One region of the Pseudarthrobacter sp. Y6 genome, then DNA from elsewhere that is predicted to be linked to it. Evidence: predicted binding sites of a transcription regulator. Region 1 holds the regulator's gene; the other holds the start of a gene.
What was found. Region 1 encodes HrcA, which represses chaperone genes, less so after heat shock. Its sites were predicted from a motif close to TTNGCACTCGNNNNNNNCGAGTGCNAA; they were not measured.
Positions count from the first base shown of each region.

Region 2: a site for HrcA is predicted at 5,099-5,125, ahead of ACQCSW_RS07085 (FmdB family zinc ribbon protein). Genes of this name have one in related genera too.

Region 1 is NZ_CP189574.1:2,201,150-2,210,652, reverse strand. Features, by position in the region: gene ybeY (rRNA maturation RNase YbeY) at 1-125, opposite strand, end outside; gene ACQCSW_RS10580 (PhoH family protein) at 122-1,207, opposite strand; gene ACQCSW_RS10575 (GerMN domain-containing protein) at 1,582-2,538, shown strand; gene ACQCSW_RS10570 (16S rRNA (uracil(1498)-N(3))-methyltransferase) at 2,560-3,342, opposite strand; gene dnaJ (molecular chaperone DnaJ) at 3,345-4,472, opposite strand; gene hrcA (heat-inducible transcriptional repressor HrcA) at 4,550-5,563, opposite strand; gene ACQCSW_RS10555 (DUF3097 domain-containing protein) at 5,711-6,559, shown strand; gene ACQCSW_RS10550 (DUF4870 domain-containing protein) at 6,688-7,107, shown strand; gene hemW (radical SAM family heme chaperone HemW) at 7,179-8,408, opposite strand; gene lepA (translation elongation factor 4) at 8,445-9,503, opposite strand, start outside.
Region 2 is NZ_CP189574.1:1,474,358-1,495,118, forward strand. Features, by position in the region: gene ACQCSW_RS07075 (AAA family ATPase) at 1-3,909, shown strand, start outside; gene cpaB (Flp pilus assembly protein CpaB) at 3,929-4,675, opposite strand; gene ACQCSW_RS07085 (FmdB family zinc ribbon protein) at 4,775-5,038, opposite strand; gene ACQCSW_RS07090 (5-formyltetrahydrofolate cyclo-ligase) at 5,155-5,775, opposite strand; gene galU (UTP--glucose-1-phosphate uridylyltransferase GalU) at 5,885-6,790, shown strand; gene ACQCSW_RS07100 (GNAT family N-acetyltransferase) at 6,796-7,413, shown strand; gene ACQCSW_RS07105 (hypothetical protein) at 7,577-8,479, shown strand; tRNA gene ACQCSW_RS07110 (tRNA-Ala) at 8,616-8,688, shown strand; gene ACQCSW_RS07115 (SWIM zinc finger family protein) at 8,868-9,689, opposite strand; gene ACQCSW_RS07120 (DEAD/DEAH box helicase) at 9,682-12,561, opposite strand; gene ACQCSW_RS07125 (ABC-F family ATP-binding cassette domain-containing protein) at 12,979-14,574, shown strand; gene corA (magnesium/cobalt transporter CorA) at 14,613-15,608, opposite strand; gene ACQCSW_RS07135 (DUF1761 domain-containing protein) at 15,610-16,035, opposite strand; gene ACQCSW_RS07140 (Lrp/AsnC family transcriptional regulator) at 16,045-16,581, opposite strand; gene ACQCSW_RS07145 (MFS transporter) at 16,750-17,994, shown strand; gene ACQCSW_RS07150 (Lrp/AsnC family transcriptional regulator) at 18,050-18,553, opposite strand; gene ACQCSW_RS07155 (MFS transporter) at 18,674-19,960, opposite strand; gene ACQCSW_RS07160 (LysR substrate-binding domain-containing protein) at 20,052-20,761, shown strand, end outside.

The DNA of each region.
Region 1 (9,503 bases):
ACCAGGAGAATGGAGAGTTCAGCCTGGGGGTGGATGTACAGCTGTTCGAAAACGTACCGGGACAGTGCCACGAGCTCCGCTTCATCAACCTGGATGCCGGATTCGTTGTTTACCTCGATGCTCATGCGTTTTCCCCCCGCTTTTCCCGGCTTACCGAGTGCTGCACTTTGTTCCGCTGGACATCATCCCAGAGACTGTAGGCGCGCACGATGTCACCCACAAGACGGTGGCGGACCACGTCTGTGGAATCCAGGACGGTGAAGTTCACGTCCTCGATCCCCTGCAGGATCCCTTCCACGATCCGCAGCCCGGAGCGGGTGCTGAAGGGAAGGTCCACCTGGGTGACGTCTCCGGTGACCACCATTTTGGACCCGAAGCCCAAACGCGTGAGGAACATCTTCATCTGTTCCGGTGTTGTGTTCTGCGCTTCGTCCAGGATGATAAAGGCGTCATTGAGCGTGCGCCCACGCATGTAAGCCAGCGGCGCCACTTCGATGGTCCCGGCAGCCATCAGGCGCGGGATGGACTCGGGGTCCATCATGTCGTGCAGCGCGTCGTACAGCGGGCGCAGGTAGGGATCGATCTTGTCGCTCAGGGTGCCCGGCAGGAACCCCAGCCGTTCGCCGGCTTCGACTGCGGGCCTGGTCAGGATAATGCGGCTGACTTCCTTCTGCTGCAGTGCCTGGACAGCCTTGGCCATCGCAAGGTACGTCTTGCCCGTGCCTGCAGGGCCAATCCCGAAGATCACGGTGTTCGCGTCAATCGCGTCCACGTAGTTCTTCTGGTTCAGGGTTTTTGGCCGGATGGTCTTCCCCCGGCTGGAGAGGATGTTGTGGGTGAGGACGTCCACAGGGTTCTGCAGGGACTGGCTGCGGAGCAACGCGACGAGCTGCTGCAACACCGCGGGGCTGATGACCGTGCCACGGGCCACGAGGCCGCGCACTTCATGCAGCAGCCGCATGATGCGGGGAACTTCGTTGGCGGGACCGCTGATGGACAGCTCGTTTCCGCGGACGTGGAAGTTTACGGCCGGGAACTGTTCTTCGATGTAACGCAAGGCCTCATCATGGCTGCCGAGCGATTGGACCATCTGATCGGAGTTGTCAAAGAGAACCACCTCCGTCCGGACACCGGGAAGTGAATGGGGAAATTCTCCGGCGGCACGGTCAGTGTTGAGCCGGCGCTTTCCGTTCGCTGATTCAGTCATGGTGCTGGCCCGCAGGCCCGTGGTCTCCTCCAGTTCGAAACTTAAGTGCCACCGGCAGCTGCGTGGGCGGGCTGTTGCCGAGCACGCAGGAGCCAGCGGAGTCCTTCCATCTTACGCCAGGAGGCACCTCCCGGCAGCGCCCGGCGTTGTCCGGCAAGGGCTCCCGTCACCGGCTTGCTGCGGGATGGTTGGCGTCATTAGGTATCAACTTCATATCAGGCTCATATCGTTCCCGTTGCAGTTGTGCCGGCGGCCCGGATCCGGTCCTTTTGCCGGGGCTGGCTATGCGATGCTGGAAATCAGGGCCGTCCGGGGACCGGCTCACGAGGCCCACGCCTCACCATTTCACAGCCAGGAAGGACAGGGCCACGAGAGTGCCGGAAACAGCGACCCCCCTCACTGCCGTACGCGCCGCGCCGCGTTTCCGCCCGCAACGCCTCCTGTGTCTCCTGCCAGCCTTCCTCCTCCTCACCGGTTGTATCGCGGACCCCAGCCCTGAGCCCAACCTCACGGCAAACTCCAGCCCTGCCGCCACCGCCTCCCCCGGGGCACCCTCCACCAGCGCGCCCCTGGAAACCACGCAGTCTTCGAATAAGGCACCGGTCTACTGGATTGGCCGGAGCAACAGCAACGTGTTCCTGTACCGGGAATTCCGGGACGTTCCGGAGCAGGAGAATCCGGTGACCCGTGCCTTGCGGGCCATGATGTCCGAGAAGCCGCTGGACCCGGACTTCTTCACGCCCTGGCAGAATCCCGAGAAACTCGCCTCGTCCATCTCCGGCAAGAATGTCATCACCGTCGACGTCTCGGAGGATGCCTTTAACAGCAATCTCGACGCCGACATGGCCGGCCGCGCCATCCAACAACTGGTCTTCACGGCTACGGCAGCGGCAGCGAGTTCCGGCCTGATCGATTCCGGCCAGCAGATCCAGGTCAGGATCCTGGTGGACAGCCACACCGATTACGTTGCCTTCGACCACGTCCAGCTTGGCGCTCCCATGTCCCGCGCCGTCGGGATGGTGGCGCCCGTATGGATCATCGATCCGCAGGAAGGGACGGACATGGCCGGCGGAAGCGTCAAGATCACCGGCCGCAGCACCGTACCCGGCGGTAAGCTCCGCTGGCAGATCCAGCGGGCCGAAGCGAACGGGGACAAGACGCCCTACCTGACCGGGGAGACCACTGCAGCCGCCGAGGCGGCACAGACCGGACTGTTCACCCTTGCCCTTAGCCTCTCCTCGGGAAATTACGAGCTCCGCGTTTCGCAGGTGGATGCGGCCGGCAGTGGCCAGGAGCTGAATGTGGATACACGGAACTTCAACGTCCGGTAGCAGACCGCGCAGCAGGCGGCCTCAGGATACAGGGGCAGTCCAGCGTCCCAGTACATCGCTCGCCAAAACAACCGCTGCCGGCCCGGCCGTGGATGACCTCAGGACGTGGTGTCCCAGGAGCGCCGTCACGGCCCCGGCGTCGCAAAGCCGGGTGACTTCGCGGGGACTGATGCCGCCTTCCGGGCCAACAATGAGCAGAATTTCCAGGGGCCCGGCGGCAGCCTGGGTGGCCTGCCATGATTCCAGGACAGAACGGAGCGGCCGGACCGCGTCTTCGTGCAGGATTACAGCCAGATCCGCTGCCGCCACGGCCGCCGCAAGGCCAGGCGTTTCGACGGCGGCCCGCACCTCGGGGATCCAGGCGCGGCGTGCCTGTTTGGCGGCAGCAGTGACCACGGATTGCCATTTCGCGTGGGCCTTGGCGGCGCGCTCACCCTTCCAGCGGACAATTGATCGCTCGGACTGCCAAGGGACTACGGCGTCGATCCCCAGTTCAGTTGCCGTTTCCACGGCCAGTTCGTCGCGGTCCCCCTTGGCCAGGGCCTGGACCAGCACGAGCCGGATATCGGACTGGTCCTCCACGACGAGTGCGGAGCATTCAACGGTGAGCTCTGCGGGTGACGCCGAAACGACAGTTCCCGTCAGCCGCTTTCCGGCGCCATCAGCAATGTCCACCGCCTCTCCGGGAGTGATCCGCTTCACGGTCACGGCGTGGCGTGCCTCCGGCCCTTGAAGGACAAAACGGGCACCGGGCACTAGCTCGTCCAGCGACCCGGCACCGCTGAAGAAAACGGGATTGCTCACCGCTACAGGTTACCGAACCGGTCCCGCAGCTTGGCAAAGACGCCGCCGCTGGCAGCCAGCTTGCCTTCCGTGAACTGCTCGCCCCGCAGCTTCGCCAACTGCCGCAGGAGATCCTCCTGCGCGGCATCCAGCTTGGCCGGCGTCTCCACCTGCAGATGGACCATCAGGTCCCCCCGGCCGTAACCGCGCAGGTGCGTCACCCCGAGTCCACGGAGCGTGATGATCTCCCCGGACTGCGTCCCCGCCTTGACGTCGATCTCCTGCAGCCCGTCAAAGGTGTCCAGTGACAGCTCAGTGCCCAGGGCGGCGGCAGTCATCGGGATGTGCAGCGTTGCGTGCAAGTCGTCACCATCACGGGCGTAGGTGGCGTCATTGTTGACCCGCAGTTCCACGTACAGGTCCCCGGAAGGTCCTCCGGCCGGGCCTGCTTCGCCCTGTCCGGAGAGCTGGATTCGGGTGCCTGTGGCAACACCGGCCGGCACCTTGATGGTGAGGGACCGTCGGCTGCGGATGCGGCCTTGGCCGCTGCATTCGTTGCAGGGGTCCTTGATGACTGTTCCGAAGCCTTCGCAGCTGCCACACGGGGCCGCCGTCATGACCTGGCCCAGGATGGAGCGCACCGCGCGCTGGACCTGGCCGCTACCGCCGCAGATATCGCAGCGGACAGGGTGGCTTCCTTCGCGGCAGCATGAGCCGTTGCAGGTGGGGCAGGTGACGGCGGTGTCCACTTCGAGTTTCCGGTTGACGCCGAACACCGCATCGCGGAGTTCTATCCGGACACTGATCAGCGCGTCCTGGCCGCGGCGGACCCGGGACGCGGGGCCGGAGGAGCCGCCGGCACCGAAGAACGTGTCAAAGATGTCCTGGAACGCGAAGCCCTGGCCGGAGTATCCGGCGCCGCCGAACCCGTTGTCGGTGCCGTTCTCATTGCCGGTGGTGTCATAGATCCGGCGCTTCTGCGGGTCCGAAAGTACCTCATAGGCGTGGGTCACGGCCTTGAAGCGGTCCGATGCATCGTCCCCGGGGTTTACGTCCGGGTGCAGAGTGCGGGCCAGCTTGCGGTAGGCCTTCTTAATCTCTTCCCCGGTGGCTTCCGGCGAGACTCCGAGGACGTCGTAGTGGCTGCTCAAAGTTCGTATCTCTTCCTTGTTGTACTGCCGGCAGCCTGGCTGCCGGCACTGCTCTTCGTGCCTGGACCGTGGTGCTGTTACGGACCCAGAATTCTTGAAAGGTAACGGGCTACTGCCCTGACGGCGGCCATGGTGGTGGGATAGTCCATCCGGGTGGGGCCCAGCACACCGATCTTGGCAGTGCTGTCAGGTCCGTAGCCCGTGGCAACCACGGAGGCTTCCGCGAGTCCGTCGTAAGGGTTTTCACGCCCGATACTTACTGCCACGCCCCTCGGATCCTGCGCCATGTCGCTCAGGAGGCGCAGCAGGACAACCTGCTCCTCGAGGGCTTCCAGGACTGGTCCGATACTGAGCGGAAAATCCACATTGGAGCGGGCGAGGTTCGCCGTTCCGGCCATGACCATGCGTTCCTCACGGCTGTTGTGGGCGAGCGTTTCCAGCACATGGGCCAAAGCCTGGGCAGCTGCGCGCTGGCCCGGACTGACGGACGAAACGACTCCCGGCAGCGACGGCGTCAGACGGCTCAGCGAAATGCCCGCCAGTGATCCGAGGAAGTGTGTCCGCAAGGCGGCGATAGCGTCGTCGCCGAGGTCCTGGCCGACGTCGATCACGCGCTGTTCGACTTTGCCGGTGGTGGCGATGAGGACCACCAGGACCTGCCGGGGCGCGAGCAGGACGAATTCGATGTGGCGGATGGTGGCGCGGCTCAGATGGGGATACTGCACCACGGCGACCTGGTTGGTCAGCTGTGACAGCATCCTGACGGTCCTGTCCAGGACGTCGTCCAGATCGTCTGAGCCCTCCAGCAGCGATTGGATGGCACGCCGTTCCGCCTGGGAAAGCGGCTTTACTGCTGAAATCTGGTCCACAAACAGCCGATAGCCTTTGTCGGTGGGGATCCGTCCGGCGCTGGTGTGCGGGGCTGTGATCAGGCCGTCGTCTTCCAGTGCCGCCATGTCGTTGCGGATGGTGGCACTGGACACGCCGAGGTGATGGCGTTCCACGAGTGCCTTGGAACCCACCGGCTCGCGGGAGTGCACATAGTCCTCCACTATGGCGCGCAGTACTTCGAGTTTGCGCGGCTCGCTCATACTCCACCTCCATCCGTGATTACTGCAGGGTTAGCACTCGACATACCTAAGTGCTAACAGTCTAATATGAGTCACCCCGTTGTTAGCATTGGTACCGCTCCGGGCGAAATTCCGGGTCAGGATCTAGCGGCAAGGCGGAATCAATCCATGCAATACCAGAACTGGGGTCCGCAGGAGATCACCGCACCCGTCAGAAGCGAACTCCCTGAAGTTCCCGTGGAACGCGGCATGGTTCTCGAAGACGCCCAGTCAGGCTGGGTGGGAGCGGTGACCCGGGTGGAGAAGTCCGGCGGCATGCATGTAGTTGCCCTCGAAGACCGGCGCGGAAAGTCCCGGTCCTTCCGGCTCGGCTTCGGGTTCCTCCTGGAGGGACAGCCCATCCGGCTCGTTCCCCCGGCGCCCAGGCAGCCCGCCGCCGTGGTGGCCGGCCGGACGGCGTCGGGCTCAGTCCGGGTGGCCGGCCAGCGTGCCCAGGTGGCCAAGGCAAGCAGAATCTGGGTTGAAGGAAAACACGACGCCGAACTGGTGGAAAAGGTCTGGGGTGACGATCTCCGCGTAGAGGGCATCGTCGTCGAGCCTTTGCACGGCATTGATGACCTGGCTGGGGCGGTGGCCGCGTTCGGTCCCGGTCCGGGCCGCCGGCTGGGGGTCCTGGTGGACCACCTGGTGCCGGACTCGAAGGAGTCGCGCATCGCTGCCGCCGTGATGGCCTCGCCCGGCGCGGCCGGGAATGTCCTGATCGTCGGGCACCCTTACGTTGACGTGTGGCAGGCGATCCGGCCCGCTGTACTGGGCATCGAAAAATGGCCGGTGGTACCCCGCGGGCAGGAGTGGAAGACCGGCATCCTGGAAGCGTTCGGCTGGCCGCACTCCACCAAGGAAGACATCGGGCTTGGCTGGCAAAAGCTGCTGGGCGCCGTCCGCAGCTACGCGGACCTGGAAGCATCACTGCTCGGGAGAGTGGAGGAAGTCATCGACTTCCTGACGGTGCCGTAACCCCGGATCCGAGCGCTGGCGGCGGCATTTGGTGGCCGAACCAGTATTCTTGGTACGGCGGAGGCTGCAGTTGCTTCAGTCCGGCATTCTCCAACCCAGCACCATTGCACTTTCGAAGGAAGAAAACCGTGGCACAAAACGCACGCGAGCACCGGGACGACCACGGCGGCCAGGGCCGTTCCGAGTACCAGGGCGTTCCGGCAAATGCGCTGCCCCTGACGGCCAGTGAAGACCGCCAGTGGGCCATGCTGGCACACTTCGGCGGGATCCTCGGCTGTGTTCCCTCACTGCTGATCTACCTGATTTTCCGTGAGCGCGGGCCGTTCACCGCCCAGGAATCCAAGGAAGCGCTGAACTTCAGCCTGCCGCCCACCATTGCGGCGCTGGTGGCCAACCTCCTGGTTTTCATTCCAGTGGTGGGAAACATCTTCGCCGTCATCGCCACCCTGATTTGGATTGCCCTGACCTGCTTCTCCGTGGCCGCGGGCATCCATGTCAACAAGGGCCAGCCCCACCGCTACCAGTACAACCTGCGCTGGATCAAGTAGTCCCCACCCGCACCCTAACCTCGCAAGCTCGGCCAGGGAACCCTGCGGGCGTGGGCCCACGATTGTAGGGCCTAGTCCGGCAGTATCCTGCGGACCACAGCGTCGGCCAGCAGGCGGCCCCTCAGCGTCAATACCAGCTTGCCATGGAAGGCGGCCGGCGCTTCGACCAAGCCGTCGGCGATGAGCCCGGCCACGGCATAACGGCCGTGTTCGCCCAGCGTTGACGTTGCCAGCCCCGACACGAGCCGCGCCTCGAGCATCACGCGCTCCACGTCGCGGGTTTCGGCGTCGAGCGTTTCCCGCCCGGCGGCCGGTGACAGGCCCTGCGCAAGCCGTCCTGCGTAGGCAGTAGGGTGCTTGACGTTCCACCACCGCACTCCGCCGACGTGTGAGTGTGCGCCCGGTCCGATGCCCCACCAGTCGTCACCCCGCCAGTACGCAAGGTTGTGCCGGCATGCCTGCTCCGGCGTCCGGGACCAGTTGCTGACCTCATACCAGCTGAGGCCCGCAGCGCCGATCAGCTGGTCGGCGAGTTCGTACTTGTCGGCGTGGTCGTCGTCGTCGATTCCCGGGACTTCGCCACGGCGGATCTGGGCGGCCAGCTTGGTGCCGTCCTCCACGATCAGCGCGTAGGCGCTGATGTGGTCCGGCTGGTAGGACAGCGCCGTCTCCAGCGAGAACCGCCAGTCCTCCAGGGACTCCCCCGGCGTCCCGTAGATAAGATCCAGGCTCACGGCCAGTCCGGCATCGCGCGCCCATTGCACCACCTGCGGCACGCGGCTGGGCGTGTGCGTGCGGTCAAGGACCTTCAGGACATGGGGAACAGCAGACTGCATGCCAAAGGAAACCCGGGTGAAACCGGCATCGGCCAGCACCTGCAGGGAGGCAGGCGTGACCGAGTCCGGGTTTGCTTCGGTGGTCACTTCGGCACCGGGTTCCAGGCCCCAGTGCCCGACGGCGGCCGCCAGGATCCGGGCGAGGTCTTCCGCGGGGAGCAGCGTGGGGGTGCCGCCGCCGAAGAAGACTGTGCTCAGCGGTCGGTCCGGAAGACCCGAGTCCCGCAGGACCGTGGCTGCCAAATCCACTTCGGACACGGCTGTGGTGGCGTAGGCGTCCTGGGACGCTCCGCCGCCCAGCTCGGTGGCCGTGTAAGTGTTGAAGTCGCAGTATCCGCAGCGCACCGCGCAGAACGGGATATGCACGTACAGCCCGAAGGCCCGGTCCACCGCACCGTCCACTGACTGCACGGGCAGCAGACCGTCCGACGGCGCCGGGTCGCCGAGGGGAAGAATGCTAGGCATTGCAGGGGCGTCCGGTGTTGCCGGCCACTGTCATCACTACTTCTTGGCCTTGTCCTTGGACTCGTCGGTGGTCAGCGCAGCGATGAAGGCTTCCTGGGGGACCTCAACGCGGCCCACCATCTTCATGCGCTTTTTGCCTTCCTTCTGCTTCTCCAGCAGTTTTCGCTTCCGGGAAATGTCGCCGCCGTAGCACTTGGCCAGAACGTCCTTGCGGATGGCGCGGATGCTTTCCCGGGCGATGATCCTGGAGCCGATGGCAGCCTGGATGGGCACTTCGAACTGCTGGCGGGGAATGAGCTCGCGCAGTTTGCCGGTCATCATCACACCGTAGGCGTAGGCCTTCTCGCGGTGCGTGATGGCGGAGAAGGCATCCACCTGTTCGCCCTGGAGCATGATGTCCACCTTGACCAGATCAGCCACCTGCTCGCCGTCGGCCTTCCAGTCCAGTGAGCCGTAGCCCCGGGTCTTGGATTTGAGGATGTCAAAGAAATCGAACACGATCTCAGCGAGCGGCAGCCGGTAGCGGATTTCGACCCTGTCCTCGGACAGGTAGTCCATGCCGCCTATAACCCCGCGGCGGCTCTGGCAGAGCTCCATGATGGCGCCAACAAACTCATTCGGTGCCAGGATGGTGGCAGACACCATCGGCTCACGGACCTCTGCGATCTTGCCGGAAGGGTATTCGCTGGGGTTGGTCACATGGACCACCTTCTTGTCCTCCAAGGTCACCTCGTACTCCACGTTGGGGGCAGTGGAGATCAGGTCAAGGTTGTATTCGCGTTCGAGCCGCTCCCTGGTGATTTCCAAGTGGAGCAGGCCGAGGAAGCCCACGCGGAAGCCGAATCCCAGCGCGGCCGACGTTTCCGGCTCATAGACCAGCGCGGCGTCGTTAAGCATCAGCTTCTCCAGCGCATCGCGAAGTACCGGATAGTCCGTGCCATCCAGCGGATACAGGCCGGAGAAGACCATCGGCTTGGCATCGGCATAGCCGGGAAGGGACTTAGTGGCAGGCTTGGCAAGGTTGGTGACGGTGTCGCCGACCTTGGACAGGCGGACGTCCTTCACCCCGGTGATGAGGTAGCCCACTTCGCCCAC
Region 2 (20,761 bases), 720 kb from region 1:
GGTCTGGCCCAGCTCATGGCCGGCCGCCGCACTCGGTTGTCCACACTAATCCGTGACCACCAGCAGTACGTCGTCGCGGCCCGGGCATCGCGGAACATCCGCTCGAAAATCTTCGAACTCGGAAATGACCGTGGCATTGATGCCGGTTACCTTTCCGCGGGCACGGTCGTGTGGACGTCTGCGGTTGGCGGCAAACCCCAGCGGGTTTCCGCGCCGGTGATGCTCACCGCAATTTCGCTCACGGTCCGCCCGGGTGAGGACGACTACGAACTGCAGCTCACCGAGCAGGCCAATATCAACCCGGCCCTGGTCCGGCACCTGAAGACCATCCATGGCATTGTTTTTGACGTTAACGCCGTGACACGCCTCGCGTACAGCACCGCACGCTTCGATCCCCAGCCTGTCCTGGACAAGCTCGCAACTCTCATCCGGCCCATCCACGGCGCCGAGGCCCAGCACAATCTGCTGGTGTCCACTTTCGCGGACCTCTCCGGCAACCTGGACGATCCCTGGATCAATGAGGGCAACCCGCTGGTCGCCGCCCTGGCCAAGGCAGCCAGCGGTGAGGTCACTGACGTACCCGCGCCGGACCCCTTCCGCTTCCCGAGTGTGGACGCGCGCCACCCGGACGATGAACTACTGCTCCTCGACGCCGATCCGGACCAGCAGTACGTCATTGATGCCGCCCGCGCAGGAGACTCCCTGGTGGTCAGCAGCCCGCCGGGCACGGGCCAGACCCAGACGGCCATCAACACCATCGGTGCCTTGGTGGACGCGGGGCGGTCAGTCCTGGTGGTCGGTGACCGCCGGGCCAGCCTGAACGAAGTATCGGCACAACTGGAATCGCTTGGACTTGAATCCATCCTGTTCCAGCTCTCCGGCACAGCCACACCGCAGCAGCTCAAGGCCCAGCTGGTGCGGGCCATCGTGCGGAATGAAAAATCACTCGAACCGCAGCTGGGGAACCTCCACCGGACCCTCACCGAGCACCGGCACGCGCTGATGGACCACGTGGCGTCCCTGCATAACGTGCGCCAGCGCTGGGGCTGCTCGCCGTATCAGGCCATGCAGTCGCTGGCCGAGCTGACCTCCATCCACCCCGCCCCCGCCACCACGGTGCGGCTCAAGCGCAGTGTGCTGGATAGCATCCGCGACCGCAACGAGCTCGCCGGCAGGCTTCGCCGCGCCGCCGAACTTGGCAGCTTCAGCCGCGCGTCCACCACCAGCCCGTGGCACGGCGCCCGGCTGCTCACCCGTAAGGAGACCGAGGAAGCCCAGGAGCTCGCCCGGTCAGTGGCCAAGAACCTGCCGGTCCTCCGCGACCGGATGAACAGCGTCGCCGAACATGCCGAGATACGGCTTGGCACATCCTTCTCGGAGTGGGGGGAGCAGCTCGAACTCCTCATGGCTGTCCGCGAAAGCCTCGATAAGTTCACACCGGACATCTTCGACAGGCCGGTCAACGATCTCATCTCCGCTACGGCGTCCTCCGCCTGGCGCCGGGAGCGGAACGTCGACATGGCCTCCATGCAGCGTTCCCGCCTGCGCCGCGTCGCGAAAGAGTACGTCCGCCCGGGCGTCCACATCACCGATCTCCACAGCTCACTGGTGCTGGTGCAGGACCAGCGTGCCCTCTGGTCCGGGTACGCGACCTCGCAGCGCCACCCGGCCGTCCCCTCGGGCCTAGCCGAAATGAACGTGATGTACCGGTCGCTGGACCGGGAGCTGGCCCAGCTGGGGGAGGCACTCCGGCACACACAGGCCGGCGGCTCCCTGGCAACGGCCCGCTATGTGGAACTCATGGAGCGGCTGGAGCGGCTAGTGGCCGACACCCACACGCTGAAAACGCTGCCCGAGCGCACGCTGCTCGTGGAAAATATGCGCGAGCACGGACTGGGGGAGCTCCTCGCCGATCTTGCGGAACGGGAGGTTCCCGCAGGGTCCGTCGCAGCCGAGCTTGAGCTGGCCTGGTGGCAGTCCGCGCTGGAAGCGATGATCAGCGGCGACGATTACCTGGCCATGTCCGACGGCGAAGCACTCCGGCAGCTTGAGGCGGAATTCCGGCTCGCGGACAACGCCCATATTGCCAGCGGCGCGGCGCGCCTGCGCTGGGACCTGTCCGAACGATGGCGGGCCGCGCTTGCGGAACACCCGCGCCAGGCCCAGCTTCTCAGGAGCCTGCTCAAGGATGGCCGGGTTACCCTCGCCGCGCTGACGGCCCAGGCCGCCGAGCTGGTCCCCATGCTGGTGCCGGTCTGGTCGGTCAGCCCGTACCTCATGACCGGGCTCCTGCCCGCCGAACAGCGCTTCGACGCCGTGGTCATCCTGGACGCCGAAGCGACGTCCCTGCAGGCCGTCCTGCCCGCCATCGCCCGCGCCAGTCAGGTCATAGCTTTCGGTGATGCCCAGATTGCCAGCCCCCGGACTTTCACCGTGGGTGTCGAGCGGCTGGCCGCCGGTGAAGCGGCCCACCAGCGCGTCGAAAGCGCGTACTCGGCACTGTCTGCCGTCCTGCCTGTCTGGCGGTTGAAATTTGTCTACCGCGCGGTTGACGAGGACCTGGTCCTGCAGCTGAGCAAGAACTCCTACGACGGCGCCCTCCACAGGCTCCCGGAGGGGCAGTCTGCCACAGGGCTGGACAGAGCGCTCCTGGTTGAGTACCTGCCCGACGGCACGGGGCTGCCCAGCGCCGACCACGAAGGCGTCGAATCCGTGGTGGCCGAGGTTAACCGGGTGGTGCAGCTGGTCTTCGAGCACGCCCGGACGCGGCCACGCACGTCGCTGGCGGTGGTCACCGCCAGCCTGCGCCATGCTGCCCGGATCGGTGAGTCCATTCGTCTTCAGCTGCCGAACCACCCGGGGCTGGCAAGCTTCTTCAGCGCAGGATCCGAGTCGTTCCGGGTGGTTGACCTTGAGCGGGCGCAGGGCCTGGTCCGTGACCACGTGATCTTCTCGCCCGGTTTCGGCCGCACTCCCCATGGCCGGGCGCTGCATAACTTCGGACCCCTGTCCGCTGAGGGCGGGCGGGAAAAATTCGCTTTGGCGATGACACGTGCCCGGCGTTCGCTCCACGTCCTGACTTGTTTCCAGCCCGAAGACCTCGATCACACGCGGCTGTCCTACGGGGCGGTGGACTTCTACGAGCTTCTGAACCGTGAGATTGCGGGAAAGACCGATCTCGGCACTCCGGCGTCCCGTGCCGCTGCCAGTGAGCAGGCGCTTGGAGCCGATCCCCTCGTGGCCGATCTTGGCGACCGGCTGCGTGCCCGTGGCGCCCGCGTCTGGCACCAGTACGATGGCGTGATTGACGTGGTGGCGGCGGCAGACCCGCTCAGCACCATGGGTCAGGACGACGCCGAGATTCCGCGGCCGGTGGCCATCGAATCGGATGGCACGGAGCAATACCGCACCATGAGCGTCCGGGAACGGAGCCGGCTCCGCCCACAGTTGCTCGAACGGATGGGCTGGCGGTACATGCCGCTGTGGACCATCGAGGTCTTCACGGACCCGTCCGCCTGTGCGGACCGGATCGCCGGCTATCTGGGCCTTGAGAATGTTCTGCCGCCCGGAAGAGGAACAGCCTCGGGCGGATTCTTCGACGAGGACATGGACTCCCTCGTGCTGGGGAGCGTACAAAGTGACAGGAACGAAGACCAGGCAGGACGCCTGGCCAGTGAGGAGGCGGTGGTTGTGACCCCACAGAATGCCGATCAGGAAGATACGCACGGTAACGACCAGGCGGACAACCCAGTCACCGGGAACGCCGCTGTGCCCGACCGCCAGCTGCCAGGGACAGCGGGCATCCTGCCCAACAAGGCTGCGGAGGATGACCCGAAGCGCTGGGGCGATGGCCCCGACAACGACCACGACGCATGGCTGAAGGAAAACAAGCCGCCGCACTGGGGCTGACCTTCAGGCTGCCACGGCGTCACCCGGCCCCGCCCTCGGGTCCCACCAGGACAAAAAACAGCTTGCCCTGCGTGGAGGCCCCCGCCAGCCGGGCAGCCTGCTCCGGGGCTGCTGCCACGACGATCAGCCCGTCGGTCTCGCCGGTGCCCAACCACTGACCCGTCTTGCCGCCCTGTCCTGACGTCCAGAGGACGGGAACGGATGAAGCCAGCACTTCTGAGGGCGATTGCTGGTCGTAGCCGTTCGCCCCGGTCAGCACCACGTTAACGAGTTGCCCGGGCGATACCAGCTGGATGGAGGAAGGATCGGCCATTCTCAAGGGCACGGCTGCGGAGCCTGGAGGCGTTCCGGTCAGGAGGCCGGGTCCCAGCAGCAGGGAGTCCGTCACCAGTTGGCCCTTCCGCAAAGGGGCTGCCAGTTGTTTTCCCGCGGCTTCACTGGTGCCGGACATGGACCCGGCGGTCAGCATCCCTGGCGGGATCTGCATTGCAGTCAGGTCCGTGGCTGACAAGGGCGTACCTGCGGGGAGATCCCGCGCCGCCGCCAAGACCGAGACCGTATCGGCGGGCGGGGGAGTGAGCTGATGGACCGTGATTCCGGCAGCAAGGCTGAGTAGGAGGGCTATCGCAAGACGCCGGTTCCGGCCCAGCCAGGACAACAGCCTGTGGCCGCGCGCGCCTCGGGTGCGTGCTGAAGGGAGCGGGCGGCGGACCTGGCGTCCCGGCGGGGCGGATCCGCGGCTGGAACGAAAGAGGGTAACGGGCATGGGAACCACGCTACGTAGCGGCAACCGAACCCGACAGCAACAGAGGTGCCTATGTGGACAACCGTGCTGCCGGCGTCGTACGTCTTTTTAGACCCGAGGTCAGCTGGCGGCAGCGGCCGTGGCAGGTGCCGGCGCCGGTGCGGCTGCGGGGGCGGAGGGGGCAGCCGAAACGGTGCTTCCCTTGGCATCCCGGGAGTCGGTCCGGTAGAAACCGGAGCCCTTGAAGACCACACCCACGCTGTTGAACTTCTTGCGCAAGGCGCCCTGGCACTCCGGACATGAAGTCAGGGTGCTGTCGGTAAACGACTGGAAAACGTCGAAGGCGTGGCCGCAATCCTTGCAGGCGTAGGCATAAGTGGGCACTGGTGATCCTCCTCTGGGGCAAACGAGAGGTCCTGTGCTGCGCTGAACGGAAACCGTCCATTAGCAGTCGCAGGGCCTGAGTGCCAATTCTATCACCCCCGGAAAGTAGCCCTCAGTCAGGTTTGATCCGGCAGCCGGATCAAACCTGAGGGAGTCAGGGCAGCCGGGACCCTCCGGTCAAAGTCTTCGGCGGGAATGCTCCCGGCCGGGAGCAATTCGGACTCGAAGACGATGGCCGCAAACGGGATCTCAAGTCCGTCCCCGGCCAGGGAGCCCAGCAGGACGTCGTAGTAGCCGCCGCCCTGGCCGATGCGGTTGCCGTCCCTGTCCACGGCCGTGGCGGGGATGAAGAGTGCGGCAACGGACGCCATGATGCCGCGGTCCAGGCGCGGTCCGGCCGGTTCCAGCACCGGTGCATAGCGGCTGCGGACAAACTCGACGCCGGGGGTCCACTGCGTCCAGCTCAGCCGGCGGCCGGGCTCACAGACAGGGAGCAGGACGGTGTGGCCATTCCGGTGGAGCTCGCTGATCAGAGGCAGCGTGGGCGGCTCGGGGACTACTCCCAGGTAGGCGCAAATGGTCGACGGCGTCCCACCGGTCAGCTGTTCGGCCCATGCGGCGCCGTGGACGGCAAGGGAGGCGCCGGCCGCGTCGCGTTGGCTGGCGTCCGTCGCGGCGCGGCGCGCACGATGGCGTGCGCGGATGTCCGCCTTGGCGTGGCTGCTGCCTTCGGACATGCTGCTCCTTCTTTGCCGTTCGGTGTGGCCGTTGCGGCGTCTGCGGCGCGCTGGCCCGGGAGCCCACCAATAATTACTGAATGATCAGTCCCTCCGTTAGATTAGTCCAGTGACTACGACTCAGCAGACAGTACGCAAGGCCGTTATTCCCGCTGCCGGACTCGGTACCAGGTTCCTGCCGGCCACAAAAGCCATGCCCAAGGAAATGCTCCCGGTGGTGGACAAGCCGGCCATCCAGTACGTGGTTGAAGAGGCTGTCAATGTCGGACTTAACGACATCCTGATGATCACGGGACGCAATAAGCGTGCCCTGGAGGACCACTTTGACAGGGTTCCGTCGTTGGAGGACACCTTGGAAGCCAAGGGCGACCTGGCCAAACTTGAGTCCATCCAGGCAGCCAGCAACCTCGGTGACATCCACTACGTCCGCCAGGGTGACCCCAACGGCCTGGGTCACGCAGTCCTGCGTGCAAAGCAGCATGTCGGCAACGAACCGTTTGCCGTCCTCCTGGGCGATGACCTGATCGATGCGCGGGACGAACTCCTTAGCACCATGATCGAAGTCCAGGCCAAGACCGGCGGATCCGTGGTGGCCCTCATCGAGGTGGAACCCTCCCAGATCAGTGCCTACGGCTGTGCCGATGTGCAGGCCATCGACGGTGAAGATTACGTCAGGATCAACAAGCTCGTCGAAAAGCCCGACGTCGACGATGCGCCCTCAAACCTGGCCGTCATCGGCCGGTACGTCCTCCACCCGGCAGTTTTTGATGTGCTGGAGCACACCGGCCCGGGCCGGGGCGGGGAGATCCAGTTGACCGACGCCCTGCAGGAACTGGCAGCCGGCGAAGGCGAAGGGTACGGAGTTTACGGCGTGGTCTTCCGCGGCCGCCGTTACGACACCGGCGATAAGCTCAGCTACCTCAAGGCCTGCGTCCAGCTCGCCATTGACAGCGACGACCTCGGCCCTGGCCTGAGGGAGTGGCTGCCCGTGTTCACAGCCGGTCTCGCTAAATAGCTGCCGTGCGCCCCGGACCCATCTGGCCCGTGACACTCGAATGCGGCGACCTGATCCTGCGCCCCATCCGGTACCGGGACAAGAAGGAATGGACCCAGGTCCGGGGGCGCAACAGCGAGTGGCTGGCGCCATGGGAAGCCTCCAACCCCGCACCTGGCGGTGCGCTGCCTGACTACCGGCAGATGGTGCGGTCCTTGAAAATCCAAGCCGCCCAGGGGACGGCCTTGCCGTTCCTGATCACTGAGCGCACGCCCAGATTGGCCGCCCCTGTCATCGTTGGCCAGCTCACTGTGTCATCGATTGTGTGGGGTTCGGCCATGATGGCCACGCTGGGGTACTGGGTTGACCAGGCGCGCGCCGGTCATGGCATCGCCCCCACGGCCGTGGCTATGGCAACGGACCACTGCTTCCAGGCCCTCGGCCTGCACCGGATGGAGATCAACATCCGGCCCGAGAACGGCCCCAGCCTGCGCGTGGTAGAGAAACTGGGCTTCCGCGACGAAGGCTACCGTCCGCGGTTCCTTCACATCAACGGCGAGTGGGCGGACCACCGGTCCTTCGCGCTGACCGCGGACGAGGTCCCGGAGGGGCTGCTCGCAGGGTGGCTCACGTCCCGGTCCTGACCCGCCGGACCTGACCCGGCCATGGGCACTTCCGCCGTAGGCACTTCCAAGGTCATAAATCCAATCAATTGCCACGTTGCCGGCGACACACCGTGGCTAATGCGGGGGCGGCTGCCGTAATACTCATACGGTTTTGATTGTGGACTTCCCCCTAAGCAGCTCAGTGATCCTTGTGGTTGCCGTTGTGCTCTGGATCGTCTGGGTTGCGCCCTACGTTCTGCGGAACCGCCGGCACCAGGCCCAGGCCGTTGGCGACTTCCTTGCGGAAGTACCAGCCATTGAATCGTCGGAACCGAGAGCCGGGACGGTACTGAACATCACCGCCCAGCAGGAGAAAACCATGGAGATCAGGAAGAGCCCCCAGACCGCAAGGGAAACGACCGGCAGCGCCACGGCGGGCGGCGCGTTCCGGATCCGCTATGGCAGGTCAGGGATCGCCCTTGTTGGTGTCCTGGCGTTGTTGACTGCGTTTGTTTCGGGTGTTCTTCTGCCGTTCGGAATCGGGAGCGCGCTGCTGCCGGTGGCCGGACTTGCCGTCGCCGTCGCAGCTGTGGCTGTGCTACGCTTCCTGGCCGTGCGGGACCGCAAAGCTAAAGTGAACGCCGCGTTCCGCTCCGCGATGAGTGCGCCGGTGCGGCGTCACGGACCTGTCGCCACGGACACCGCAGCTCGTCCCGCCGCCCGGCCGGAAAGCCGGCTCTTTGACGCCGAGGCCCACCAGCCCAAGCCAAAGCCTAAGCCCCTGACAGCGATGGAGCTCCGCGAAGCCGCACTGGCCGTCGCTGTTGCCGCCGGAGATGCCAGCGCCGCCGCGTCGCTGAAGCCGGCTGACACAACCTGGGAACCGGTGGACGTGCCGAAGCCGGTGTACGTTGAGGCCGCGAAGGCTGAGCGCCCGGCCCCCCAGCCGCTTGATCTCCCCGAGGCGCCCAAAGCCGTCGGTAAGCCGTCCCTGAAGCAGGGCGTTCCCGCGGCCACGCCCGCCGCGCCTGCCGCCAAGCCCCTCACCAAGGCCCAGAGCGCCCTGAGCAACCTCGACGACGTCCTCCAGCGCCGCCGCGCCTGATGCCTCACCTGGGTCGCTAAAAGCAGACCCAGCCGGCCGTCAGCCCGGGGCGGAGTGTCAATTCGCAATACGGGACGAAAATTTGTAGCCTAAGGTCACCGGTACCGCCGTTCCTCCCGGGGACGCGGACTCTTCCGGGGCTATAGCTCAGTTGGTAGAGCGCTTCGTTCGCATCGAAGAGGTCAGGAGTTCGAATCTCCTTAGCTCCACTGATAGTAAAGCCCGTCAGGACGCCGGTTGTCCCGTCCTGACGGGCTTTTGTTTTGTCCTGAACGGCTCCGCGTGGGGCAGCCGTGGGGCAAACGCATTTCTTTCCAAACGCCTGAGTGTTGGATGCCGCCGCATTTTGCAGCACCGCGAACCGGCCCTTCTCCGAGACGTGCGCCGCTCAGTCGCGTTCAGCGGATGCCCGGAGCGCCGCATAAACCGGTCGCAAAACTTCGGCAAGCGGACGCGAGCGGACCGTGACATCCACTGGAGGAAGCTGATCCACCAGCAGTCCCACGGCCGCAGGGCTGCGTCGCGCAGGAATCGGCGCAGGCGAGACGAAGAAGGTGTCCAGCACTTCCGTGAGTGGGGCGCCGGTGCGTTTCTCATTCCCGCCAACGGCGTCCGCCGCGTGCATCCGTCCCAGAAGATCCTCGCGTTCGCGTCCGCGCCAGGCCAGGATCCGGAAGGGGTCGTCGTCGAACTGCTCGGCCAACAGGTAGAACACCGCCGCAAGGTGCTTGCATGGCACTTCCCAGTCGGGGCAGGAGCAGTCCAGGCTCAGCTCGCCTGCACTACGGGGGAACAGTGACAGCCCGACTGCGGTGAACACGTCTTCGATGTCGGCGGGCATTTCCCCCGCCAGCAGGGTCGCCACATACCAAGCGTTGCCGGCGAGCGCCTCCTCCACCGCCGCCCACTCTGCCTTCCCGAACGCAGTGATGCCGATCCGTACGCGGTAGGGCTTTGCACGTGAACCCTGGACGCTCGCGGTGACCGTGCCGGCGTCGATGTCAAGCGAGATCACCTGACCCCGCCGGGCATAATTCCGGCCGCGTTGCAGCCGCCCACCCACTCCAAGACCTTCCAGCACTTCGATGAACCGTGCCGACCACCAGCTCGTACCGATGGCACCCCGCACGCTTCGGGCTTTGACGCCACCGTCGACGCTGCGCGGGGTGGAGGGCGGAAAGAACGGTGATTCATAGCGGCCCCTAGTCACTGACGGCCTCCTTTGACAGGGCGAACAGTTCGCGCAGGCTCTGGGTGGACAGCTCGGTGAGCCACCCCTCGCCGTCGCCGACCACCATGTTCGCCAGCGATGCCTTCTCCTCGATCATGTTGTCGATGCGCTCCTCCAACGTGCCGCGGCAGATGAACTTCCGTACCTGCACACGCCGTTTCTGCCCGATCCGGAATGCCCGGTCGGTGGCCTGGTTCTCGACGGCCGGGTTCCACCAGCGGTCGAGGTGAATGACGTGGTTGGCGGCCGTCAGGTTGAGCCCCGTGCCGCCGGCCTTGAGTGAGAGCAGGAAGATCGGCGGCCCGTCGTCCGCGTGGAACCGGCGCACCATCTCGGTCCGGTTCTGCCGGGACGTGCCGCCGTGCAGATAGGCGACGTCGGTGTCGAAGCGGGCCGCGAGGTGCGGCAGCAGCATCTCGGCGAATTCGGTGTATTGCGTGAAGCACAACACTTTGTCGCCCTCGGCAAGGATCTCGTCCAGGATCTCCTCAAGCCGGAGCACCTTGCCGCTGCGTCGCCCAATGGCCGAGCGATCGTGCAGCAATTGCGCTGGATGGTTGCAGATCTGCTTGAGTTTCGCCATCGCAGCCAGCACATTTCCGCGACGTTCGATGCCGTCGGACTCCTCGATCTTCTCCATCATGTCGTCAACGACCGACTGGTAAAGCGACGCCTGCTCATTCGTCAGGGTGTAGTACTGCTTGATTTCGATTTTTTCCGGCAGATCGTCAATGATGGCCGGGTCGGTCTTTACGCGCCGCAGGAGGTACGGCCGGGTGATCGCCCGCACCCTCTCGGCCGCTGCCTCGTCGCGGTGGCGTTCGATCGGTATCGAATAGCGGGTGCGGAACAGCTCCGCCGAACCCAGTATCCCAGGGTTCAGGAAGTCCATGATTGACCACATCTCGCCGAGTCGGTTCTCCACCGGGGTGCCCGTGAGGGCGATCCGATGGGTGGCGGTAAGGCGTTTCACGGCTTTTGTCGCGTGGGAGAGCCGGTTCTTCACCGCCTGCGCCTCATCGAGCACGACTCGGTTCCAGGTGAGGGCCTCGAACTGCTCCAGATCGCGCGTCAGCGTTGTGTAAGTGGTGACTACGATATCGATGCCGGTCAGGGCCGCGCCGAAGTCCTCGCCGCGCAATCGGTCCGGTCCGTGGTGCACACTCATCCGCAACCCAGGGGCGAATTTTGCAGCCTCAGCTTCCCAATTGCCGATCAGCGACATCGGACACACCAGCAGGGTGGGACCGGCTTCGGGGTTTTCCTCCCGGCGCACCGCCTCCAGCGCCAGCAGCTGGACGGTCTTGCCAAGTCCCATGTCATCGGCGAGGCAGGCACCGACACCAAGGGCGGCGAGGAAGTTCAGCCACGACAGACCACGTTCTTGATAGGGGCGCAACGTGGCCCGGAAACTCTCAGGGAGGGAGACCGGTTGAATCCTCGCGTCCGCCGAGCCGTCCAGCAGAGCTCCCAGCCACCCGTCGGCGGTGACGGTGGCGACTTCCAGCGGCAGCTCGACGTCGTCAGGATGCGCGGCGGCAAGACGGAGAACATCCGCAACGGTGCCGCGCCCCGTTTCCTCGCGCCTCAGGAATTCAATACCGCGGCGCAGTTGCTCGGGGTCAACGCTCACCCACTGGCCCCGCATCCGAACAAGTGGGGCCTTCGCCTGAGCCAACGCTGCGATCTCGTCATCGGTGAGGGTGTGGTCGCCGACGGCGAGGCTCCACTGGAAGTCACACAGTTGCTCCCGGCCGAAGGCAGGTGCTTTGCCAGTATCATCGCCCATCGGTGTGGACGCCGAAAGCTTCAGTCCCAGTTTCGAGCGACGGTCCCACCATGAGGGCAGCAGAACTCCGAAACCGGCCTCGTCCAAGGCAGGAGCAGCGTCCCGCAGGAAGGCGAACGCGCCATTCGAGTCAAGGTCCAGCCCTGTGGGGCGCGGCTGCCGCAGGCCCGGTTCCAAGTCGGGGTAGACACGGACGGCCTTCCCCAGTTCGGCAAGCAGCACCTCCTGCGGGCGGCCAAGCCAGCGGGCCAGGGCGCCGCCATCGCGCCATACCTGTTCTGCCGCCACCAACAGGCTGGGGTCTGCGGAAGACTGAAGCAGGAACTCCAGCCGCCATGCAGGCACATCCAGCGGTTCGCCAACAGCGGAGGCATGTTCTGGTAAATCTGGCGAAAGGAGCAGGTCTTCCCCGACATCCTCCGTGCTGAGAATCTCACTGAGGCGGAACGTTGCGCGGGCCGGAGCTGCGGCCTCCCGCGCATACTCACTCCAAGGCGCGAGCCCCTGTTCCAATTCAGCAAGCGCCGACGCCGGGACCCGAACGCGGGTGTCCGAGGTATGAAGCGCCTCCAGCCATGCCTCAGCAGCGCGGGGTTGAAGGGGTTTCCGCCCCCGGCGCGGAGGCAGCATTGGCAGGTCGCGCGGCAGTCGGCCCCGAACCGCGGCATCGATGAGGACGTCGAGGGCCGACGTGCCCAGTTCCCCCGCGTCCTCCGAGCCCGGTTCTGCCCGAAACGCGGCTGGCATGCCGGCAATGAGATCGCCGAATGCGAGTGCGTCAGGCCCCCTCAACACAGCCCGCCACCGTGCCTCGGCGACGGCGTCTTCGGACCCGTCGGTCATCCAGGCGATCCCCGGGAGCACTCGGCCCCGCTCCGCGAGTTCGTCGGCAAATCGCCCCACTTCTGCGAGGAACCGCACGGAAGCCGCAATACGTACGTCGCCGAGTGAGTCGGGCTCGTCTCCCGGGTATCGCTCAGGAAACAGCGTGGACGCCAGACCCAGACCCAGGCCACTGCGCTCGTCACCAAAGGCAGTAAATGCCGCCGGATTGACCCACACGACGGGCACTGTCCACGGCAACAGGGACGGACCGGTTGAGCTCGAGGGGCGGGGCGTTATCCGCACGATCTCGGGAGAGTCCAACGGTGCGTGTCGTAGCGAAGGCAACAACAACGTGGTACTGCCTAGCTCGCCCGGTTGCAGTGCCGCGACGACGTCGGCCGATGCGGCGAAGGGATGGGGCCGGGCCGCTTTCAGACCCTGGTTTCCGCTCTTTACCGCCTTCTCGGATTCTTCGGCCCAGAGCCCAGGGCCCCGGTTGAGCGACCAGAACGAGTGGAGCACCAGCAAGCGCGTTGCCTTTCTCGAAGGGGGAGTGCGACACTCAAGGGTACTATCAGCCAAGGCGAGCGAACGGCCTAGGTTGCAGGCCCCCGCTGCTTTTAAGCTTGACCATGACTGGATTGGACACCATCAATGAGTTTGATCCGGCTGAACGACGTCAACGTGAGCTTTGACAAAACCCAGGTTCTCCGCGAAGCCTTTTTCAAGCTTGAAGCAGGGGACAGGGTCGGCCTGATCGGCAAGAACGGTTCCGGCAAGTCCACCATCCTGAAGCTGATCCAGGGCCAGGTGGCTCCCGATACCGGGACCGTCGCCGTCGAGCTCGGAACCAAGGCCGCCTACTTCTCGCAGTTCTCAGAGTTGAACGGCGAATCCACCATCGCGGAAGTCCTGGACGGGCTGTTCGCCCACGTCAAGGAGATCGAAGCCGAACTCGCCGGCATCGACGCGGCCATCGCCGCCGACTCCTCGGACGCGGCGCGGCTGGATGAACTGATCCACCGCCAGTCCGAACTCTTTGAGGCCATGGACCGGCTGGACGGCTGGGACTACCAGCGCAGCATCGACAAAGTACTTACCACCCTCGGCTTCAGCGACCACCACCGCACGTGCGCCATCGACGAGCTCTCCGGCGGCTGGCGGAACCGGGCAGCCCTGGCAAAAATCCTGCTGGAAGCCCCGGACGTCCTCCTGCTTGATGAACCCACCAACTACCTTGATGTGGCCGGCGTCGAATGGCTTGAAGGCTGGTTCCGGACCTTCAAAGGCGCTGCGATCATCGTCTCGCACGACCGGAAGTTCCTGGACTCCGTTGTCACCCGGATCATCGAAGTGGAGAACTTCCACCTCCACGAATACCCGGGCAACTTCGCCGAATACGTGGTGGCGAAGCAGTTCAAACTCAAAAGCCTGGAGAGCCAGTTCGTCCATGAGTCTGAGTTGCTCGCCTTCGAAGCCGAAGGCATCTCCGACCGGCGGGAAGCGGCCAAGGCAGCAGGCAAAGGACTCGCAAACCAGCTGGCCAGGATCAAGAAGTCCCGTGCGCCCCGGCCGGTGGACCAGATCATCACGGAGATCTACGGCGGTCTGTACGTCAAGGACGTCCTGTGCCGGGTGGAATCCCTGAGCAAGGCCTACGGCGGCAGGACACTGTTCAGCGGCCTCAGTTTCGAGATCGGGCGCGGCAACCGGATCGCCGTCGTCGGGTCCAACGGCAGCGGCAAGACCACGTTGCTCCGGGCACTCACCGGCGAAGAGCCGGCCGATTCAGGCAGCGTCGCCTGGGCTAAGGGCGCCGGAATGGTCTCCTACAACCAGGTGCTGGAAGAACTGGACGACGACGACACGGTCACCCATGCGGTCAACGCGATGCCTGACAGCCTGGCCCTGACAGCGACGAAGAAGTCGGTGAACAGGTTCCTGGCGATGTTCCAGTTCTCCGAAGCTGATCTCAAGCAAAAAATCGGCAACCTCTCAGGCGGCCAGCGTGCCCGCGTGGCCATGGCCCAATGCCTGCTCTCGGGCGCCTCTGTCCTGCTGCTGGATGAGCCCACCAACCACCTGGACCTCTCCAGCACGCAGGTCATGGAGCGCGCCCTGCTGCATTTCCCGGGAGCAGTGGTGGTGGTCAGCCACGACCGTTTCTTTACGGACAAGATCGCCAACCGCCGTCTGGTCTTCAGAGCCGCGGACTCGGGCCACGGGACTGTGGACCTGCAGGTCGCCTGAGGCCCTGCGCCGCCTGAAGCCCCGCGTTGCCTCCAGCCCTACAGCCAGCCTTTCCTTTTGAAAATGGCGTACATCAGGGCTGCGGTGCCCGCCATCAGCGCGATGGCCATCGGGTAGCCAGCAGCCCAGTGGAGTTCGGGCATATGGTCGAAGTTCATTCCGTAGACCCCGGCTACGAAGGAAGGTGCAAAGAAGATCGCCGCCCAGGAGGAGATCTTCTTGACCTGTTCGTTCTGTTCGGCGCTGGCCTCGTTCTGCCGGTTGGCGGTCAGCGTCCCGTCCAGAGTGAGGGCGTTCTGCAACAGGTCACGGAATGAATCCGCGCGCGAGATGACCCGCTCCACATGGTCCTCGACGTCCCGCAGGCTGTGCTGCAGCTCAGAATCCACGCCGTACTTTTCAAAGCCCCGGTTGAGCTGCTGCATCATGTCCGGCAGGGGATGGATGGCGCGCTGGAACTGGATGACTTCGCGGGCCAGTTCATAAATGCGGCGGGAGACGGTGGTGTCCCCGCTGAAGAGCTGGTCCTCGATCTCGTCAATGTCGTTTTCCAGTCCGGCCACCACCGGTGCGTAGTCGTCCACCACCAGGTCCAGCAGTGCGTAGAGAACGGCTTCCGGGCCGTGCCGGAGCAGGTCGGGGCGGCCTTCCAGGCGCCGCCTCACCCGGGCAACGCCGGCCATTTCGGCATGGCGGATGGTGACCACGAAATTCCGGCCGGTGAAGATGTGCAGCTCGCCGAACTCTACGGTCTCGGTGGCATCCAGGTACCGCGCCGGGCGCAGCACCGTAAAGAGGTTGTCCTCGTAGCGTTCAAGCTTGGGCCGCTGGTGCGCCGAGATGGCGTCCTCCACCGCCAAGGCATGCAGCCCGAATTCGGTGGCCACGGCCGTCATTTCCGCCGCCGTGGGCCGGTACAGCCCGATCCAGGCCATGCCCCCGTGCTCCGAGAGCGTTTCGAAGGTCTGCTCCAGGCTCTGCGGCTCGGCGCTGCGGACACCGTCCACGTAGACGGCATTGTCGATGATGGTCACGTCAGGACATGGCCCCGATGATCGCGCCCGCCACCGTCATGGCGAGCAGGTCGTGTCCGGAATCGATCAGGGTGACAGAAGTGGGGCGGCCTGCGAACCCGTTATGGATGACATGCGCGCCGGCGCGGAACACCAGCGCGAGCACCAGGGCGAACCAGCCGCCCGCCACGGCGCTGTCCAGGCCCAGCTTGCTGATCAGGACCGCCAGCAGGACGGCGGTCAGGGCGGCGGCAACCATCATGGGAACCCAGATCCCCGCGCCGCCACCAATGTTTTTGAGGTCCTCTTCAGTCTTTCCGATGGCGGCCATCCACCGCTTGCCCAGCACGGCCGGCACGTACCAGACAAAGCCGATAGCCATGCTCGAGATGAAAGCCAGCAGCACGGCGAGCCAGTTGATCTGTGAAATATGTGAAAGCCAATCCATGCTCGAATCCTAACCGCCTTCAGCGGACCCGCCGCCGCGCCCGGACAATTGCTTCGGCCGTGTTGGGGTGCCGGGCACGGCCTGTGCGAGGCGGCTGATCAGGGGTTCGGTCCGGTACGGAATATGGGTGTGGAGAGCCAGGACAGTTTCTGTCCGGATGACGCCCTTGATGCGGAGGATCTGGCGGAGGGCGGACTGCAGATTGTGCGTATCGGTGGCCACCACGCGGCACCACACATCACCTCGCCCCGAGATCTCATGGACCTCCAGAACCTGGGGGAGCAGCCGGAGGGCGCCCACAACTCCGTCCAGTTCCCGGTGTGTCACTTCGATCGTGACGAAAGCGACGACGTCGTACCCCACCGCTGCGAGGTCGATCTCGCGTCCGCCGTCGTGCAGCACCCCGGCGCGGAGCAGGCGCCGCACGCGCGACTGCGCTGTGTTTCGCGCAATCCCCAGCAGATCGGCCAACTCGCCGATCTGGACGCGGGGATCGCGGATGAGTTCCAGCAGGATCTTCAAATCAGTGGGATCAAGACTAGGCAAACTGTCACTTTCACTTATTAGGGGTATAAGGAATTGTGTATTTTGCTCAATTATTCCACTAGCAAGGACTAAATCAGTCAACCGTGAAGCATCCTTTAGGTATCAATTTCCACCCGGGGCGGCTTCCCACAAGGACCTCCCGCCCCGGTCGACGCCAAGGCAGCAGCAATGACAGTCTTCAGTGAACTCCGCATGCGTCCGGCCACCGCCGGGCCGCAGGGCTGGGATGCATCCACCACCGCACGGCTGGTGATGGCCGGCGCCGTCATTTTCACGTTGCTGGTCGGAGCGAACCTGGCCACGCCCCTGTATCCGCTGCTCCAGGCAAACCTCGGCCTCTCGGCCCTCGGGGTCACAGCGGCTTTTGCCAGCTATGTCCTGGCCCTGGTGGCAACGCTGATGCTGGCCGGCCACTGGTCGGACCACATCGGCCGGCGGGCAGCGCTCATCCTGGCAGTCCTCGCCGGCCTGGCGGGAAGCTGGGTCTTCTCGCAGGCAGATAACCTGGTGGCACTCTCTGCCGGACGGGCCCTTCAGGGTGTGGCCGTTGCCCTCGCCACGGGGGCCAGTGCCGCCGCACTGCGGGAACTGCTCCCGTCCCGGCCGGAGTGGGCCACCCGCTTCACCCTGCTGGCGACGGCGGGAGGAGTAGCGGCCGGTCCGGTCATCGGCGGCCTGCTGTCGCTGCTGCCGGGGCCCACCACCGCCCCGTACTACGTTCACTCACTCGTCCTGGCGGGAATGCTGGTGCCGCTCTACCTGCTTCAGGCCCGGCCAGCCATCAAGCCTCCGGCCGGTCGGCGCCCCGTCCTGGTCCTGGCTCCCCGCCGGCCCTCGGTGTCTACCGAGGCGAGGGGCGCGTTCTGGCTTGCGGCCGCCGTCGGATTCCTCAGCTTCTCCGTCTTTGGATTCTGCCTGTCGCTGGCACCGGCCTATTTCGCCCCGATCGTTCACACCGATTCACGCCCGTTGATCGGCGCCCTGGCCGGGATGACGCTGGCTGCCTCAGCCCTGAGCCAGGTGCTGTCCGTGCGGGGCCGCTTTGTGGTGCCCGCCGGGCTGGCAGTCCTGGGAGCCTCGGTGCTGCTCCTGGCCGCAGCAGCGGCATGGAGCAGTCCGCTGCTTCTGGCCGCTGCCAGCGTCTGCGCGGGGCTGGGGCAGGGAGTCGCCTTCCGCACGGTCTTCAATGATGTGGCCGCCAAGGTGGAATCGTCACAGCATGCCCAGGTCATCAGCACCGTTTATGTCATCACGTACCTGGGCAGCGCCGTGCCGGTCATCGGGTTGGGCTGGGCCACAGCGGTGTTCGGGCTGCCGACGTCGGTCACGGGCTTTGTGGTGCTGTGCAGCGCCGCCGCACTGGCGCTGTCCGCCGTCACGCTTCGGACAGCGCTACAGCGCGGAGGGCAATAGTCAGTGCGCAATAGCCGGTGGGGGAGTGCGCAGAGCGCCGCCGGACGGGGGCGGATCAGTCCGGCAGTGGACCGTGGTTCCCCTGGATGTGCTCAAAGACGAGGGTGGTCTCGGTGTGGCCGACTACGGGGTCGGTAGCGAGATTGTCCAGGACCCAATCCCGCAGGTCCTCGGTGCTGGCAACTGCGATGTGCAGCAGGTAGTCCACGGAGCCTGACGTGTGGAACGTGGAGAGGACCGCGGGCAGGTGCGGAACGCGGGCGGTGAAGCGGTCGATCTGGTCCCGGTCGTGGGCCCTCAACCGGACAGCTACCAGTGCCTGGACGGACCTGCCGATGGCCGAGAGGCTGAGCTTCGCCTCAAATCCCTGGACGATGCCACGTTCGGACAATGCGCGGGTCCGCATGAGCGCGGTGGACGGGGCGATCCCCACGAGTTCTGCCAACTGCTTGTTGGAGATCCGTGCATCGTCCACCAAGGCGGCGAGAAGCCGTTCATCAATGGCATCCAGCGGCTCAAAGTGGCTGGCCGGCCGGATGTTTTTTGGGTTGCTGCTCATGGAATCTCCTTGAATGTCCGTCAGTTCATCCTAGACGCCGGATTCCGGCCGATCACCCCGGAACGCGTCCTTCTCGCCGAACAATCGCCAGAGCCACCTGCCATTTGATGGCTGATAGTTCTACGGCTGTGCGGCTTCCGTCCGCCCTCGTGTGCCGGGCCGTGCGGTTTCGTCGTTCCCCCGGAGATGTACGACGGCGACTGTCACCGCCGTGATGCAGGCCAGGACCATGATTGCCACGGCAAGCGCCGCCCAGCCCAGGGACTGGAACACCAGCCCACCCGCCCAGCCGATGACGCTCGAGCCCAGGTAATAGGCAAGGTTGTAGAGCGACGACGCCTGGGCGCGGCCGGTGGTGGCGATGCTTCCGGTCCACCCGGCACCGATGCTGTGGGCGGCGAAGAAGCCGCCGGTGAAGATCACCAGGCCGGCAAGGATCACGGCGAGCACCTGTGCCAGCGTCAGGGCCAGCCCAACCACCATCAGGACGATGCCCACGAGCAGCACATTCCTGCGGCCGAATCTGGCCGTCAGCCCACCTGCCCAGCGGGAGGAGAACGTTCCCGAAAGGTAGGCCAGGAAGATGAGACTGATGAGTGTGGCAGGCAGCGTGAAAGGCTCAGCGGACAGGCGGAAGCCAAGGTAGTTGTAGACGGCCACAAACCCGCCCATCATCAGGAACGCCTGGATGTAGAGCGCCAGCAGCCGGGGATTGCGGACATGCCCGCCGAGAGTCGCCACGGCACCGCGCAGCCCGGCGGCCTGTGCGGCGGTGAATCCCTTCGCCTTCGGTACAAGGACCAGGAAGAGCCCGGCGGCCACTGTTGCCAGCAGGGACACGGCCAGGGCGGCTGTGCGCCAGCCCCATAACTCGCCTGCCGGGCCTGCCACCAGCCGGCCGGCCAGCCCGCCCAGCGTTGTGCCGGCAACGTAGCTGCCTGCGGCCATCGCAGCATGGGCCCTGTTCACTTCCTCGTTCAGGTAGGCGATGGCGATGGCCGGGATCCCGCCCAGTGCCATGCCTTCCAGTAGCCGCAAGGCAAGCAGCGCGCCGAAGGTGGGGGCGAGCGGTACCAGCAGGCCCAGGATGGTAGCAGCGGAGATGCCCCATGCCATGGCCTTGACCCGGCCGGTCCTGTCCGCCAGGAAGGACCAGGGAATGACAGTGATGGCCAGGCCCACAGTGGCCAGCGAAATGGTCAACGCGGCCTCTGCGGCGGTCACCTTCAGGTCTGCGGCCAGGAGCGGCAATACCGCCTGGGTGGAGTAGAGCTGGGCGAATGTTGCCACGCCCGCGAAGGCCAGGCCGGCGAGGATCTTGTTGTAGGCAGCGGAGCCTTTGGGATGTCCCGCCCAGTCACTCTGCGGTGGAGTGAAGGTTCCTGGGGCTGCGGCATTTTGAGGCATAGCTCAAGGGTAGGCTTCCGGAATGTATGCTTCCAATGCATCTTTTAGATACGATCAATATCAAAAGTGCAACGTTTGGAAGGGTGGGCCAATGCACGCCGACCACAAACAGCTGGTGAGGCTCCTGCCGCTGCTCCCCATCCTCGCTGAGCTGGGCCGGACCCAGCACGTCACGGAAACAGCTGAATTCCTTGGAGTACCCCAGTCCACGGTGAGCCGGGCACTGTCCCGGGCCAGCGCCGTCGTCGGAACTGAACTGCTGATCCGTGACGGACGGGGCATCCGACTCACGGCTGCCGCCCGGACCTTGCTGCCGTACATCGAGTCGGCCCTGGCTGAATTCCAGGCCGGACTGGACCTGGTCCGGCACGAGTCGGACGTGGTGCGGGGGAAAGTGTCCCTGTCCTTTCAGCACACGTTCGGCGAGGCCACCCTGCCCCTGCTCATCAGTGCCTTCCGCAGCCGCCACCCGGAGGCCGGCTTCATCCTCAGCCAGGGGGCGCGGGACACCTGCCTCGCAGAACTCGCCTCGGGCCAGGCGGACCTGGCCCTGACGGCCCCTGTTCTGGCGGCAAGCAGCACCATCTCCTCGGCGTCGCTCTACCGTGAACCCCTCCGCCTGGTGGTTCACCACGGCCATCCGCTGGCCGGCCGGGGCAGCGTCAGGGTGCAGGACATCCGCCGGGACCCCTTCGTGGCGTTGGAGCCGGGGTACGGCATGCGGTCACTGACCGATGCGCTGTTCCGCGAGGCAGGCTTCCGGCCTCGGATCGCGTTCGAAAGCCAGGACACCCACACCGC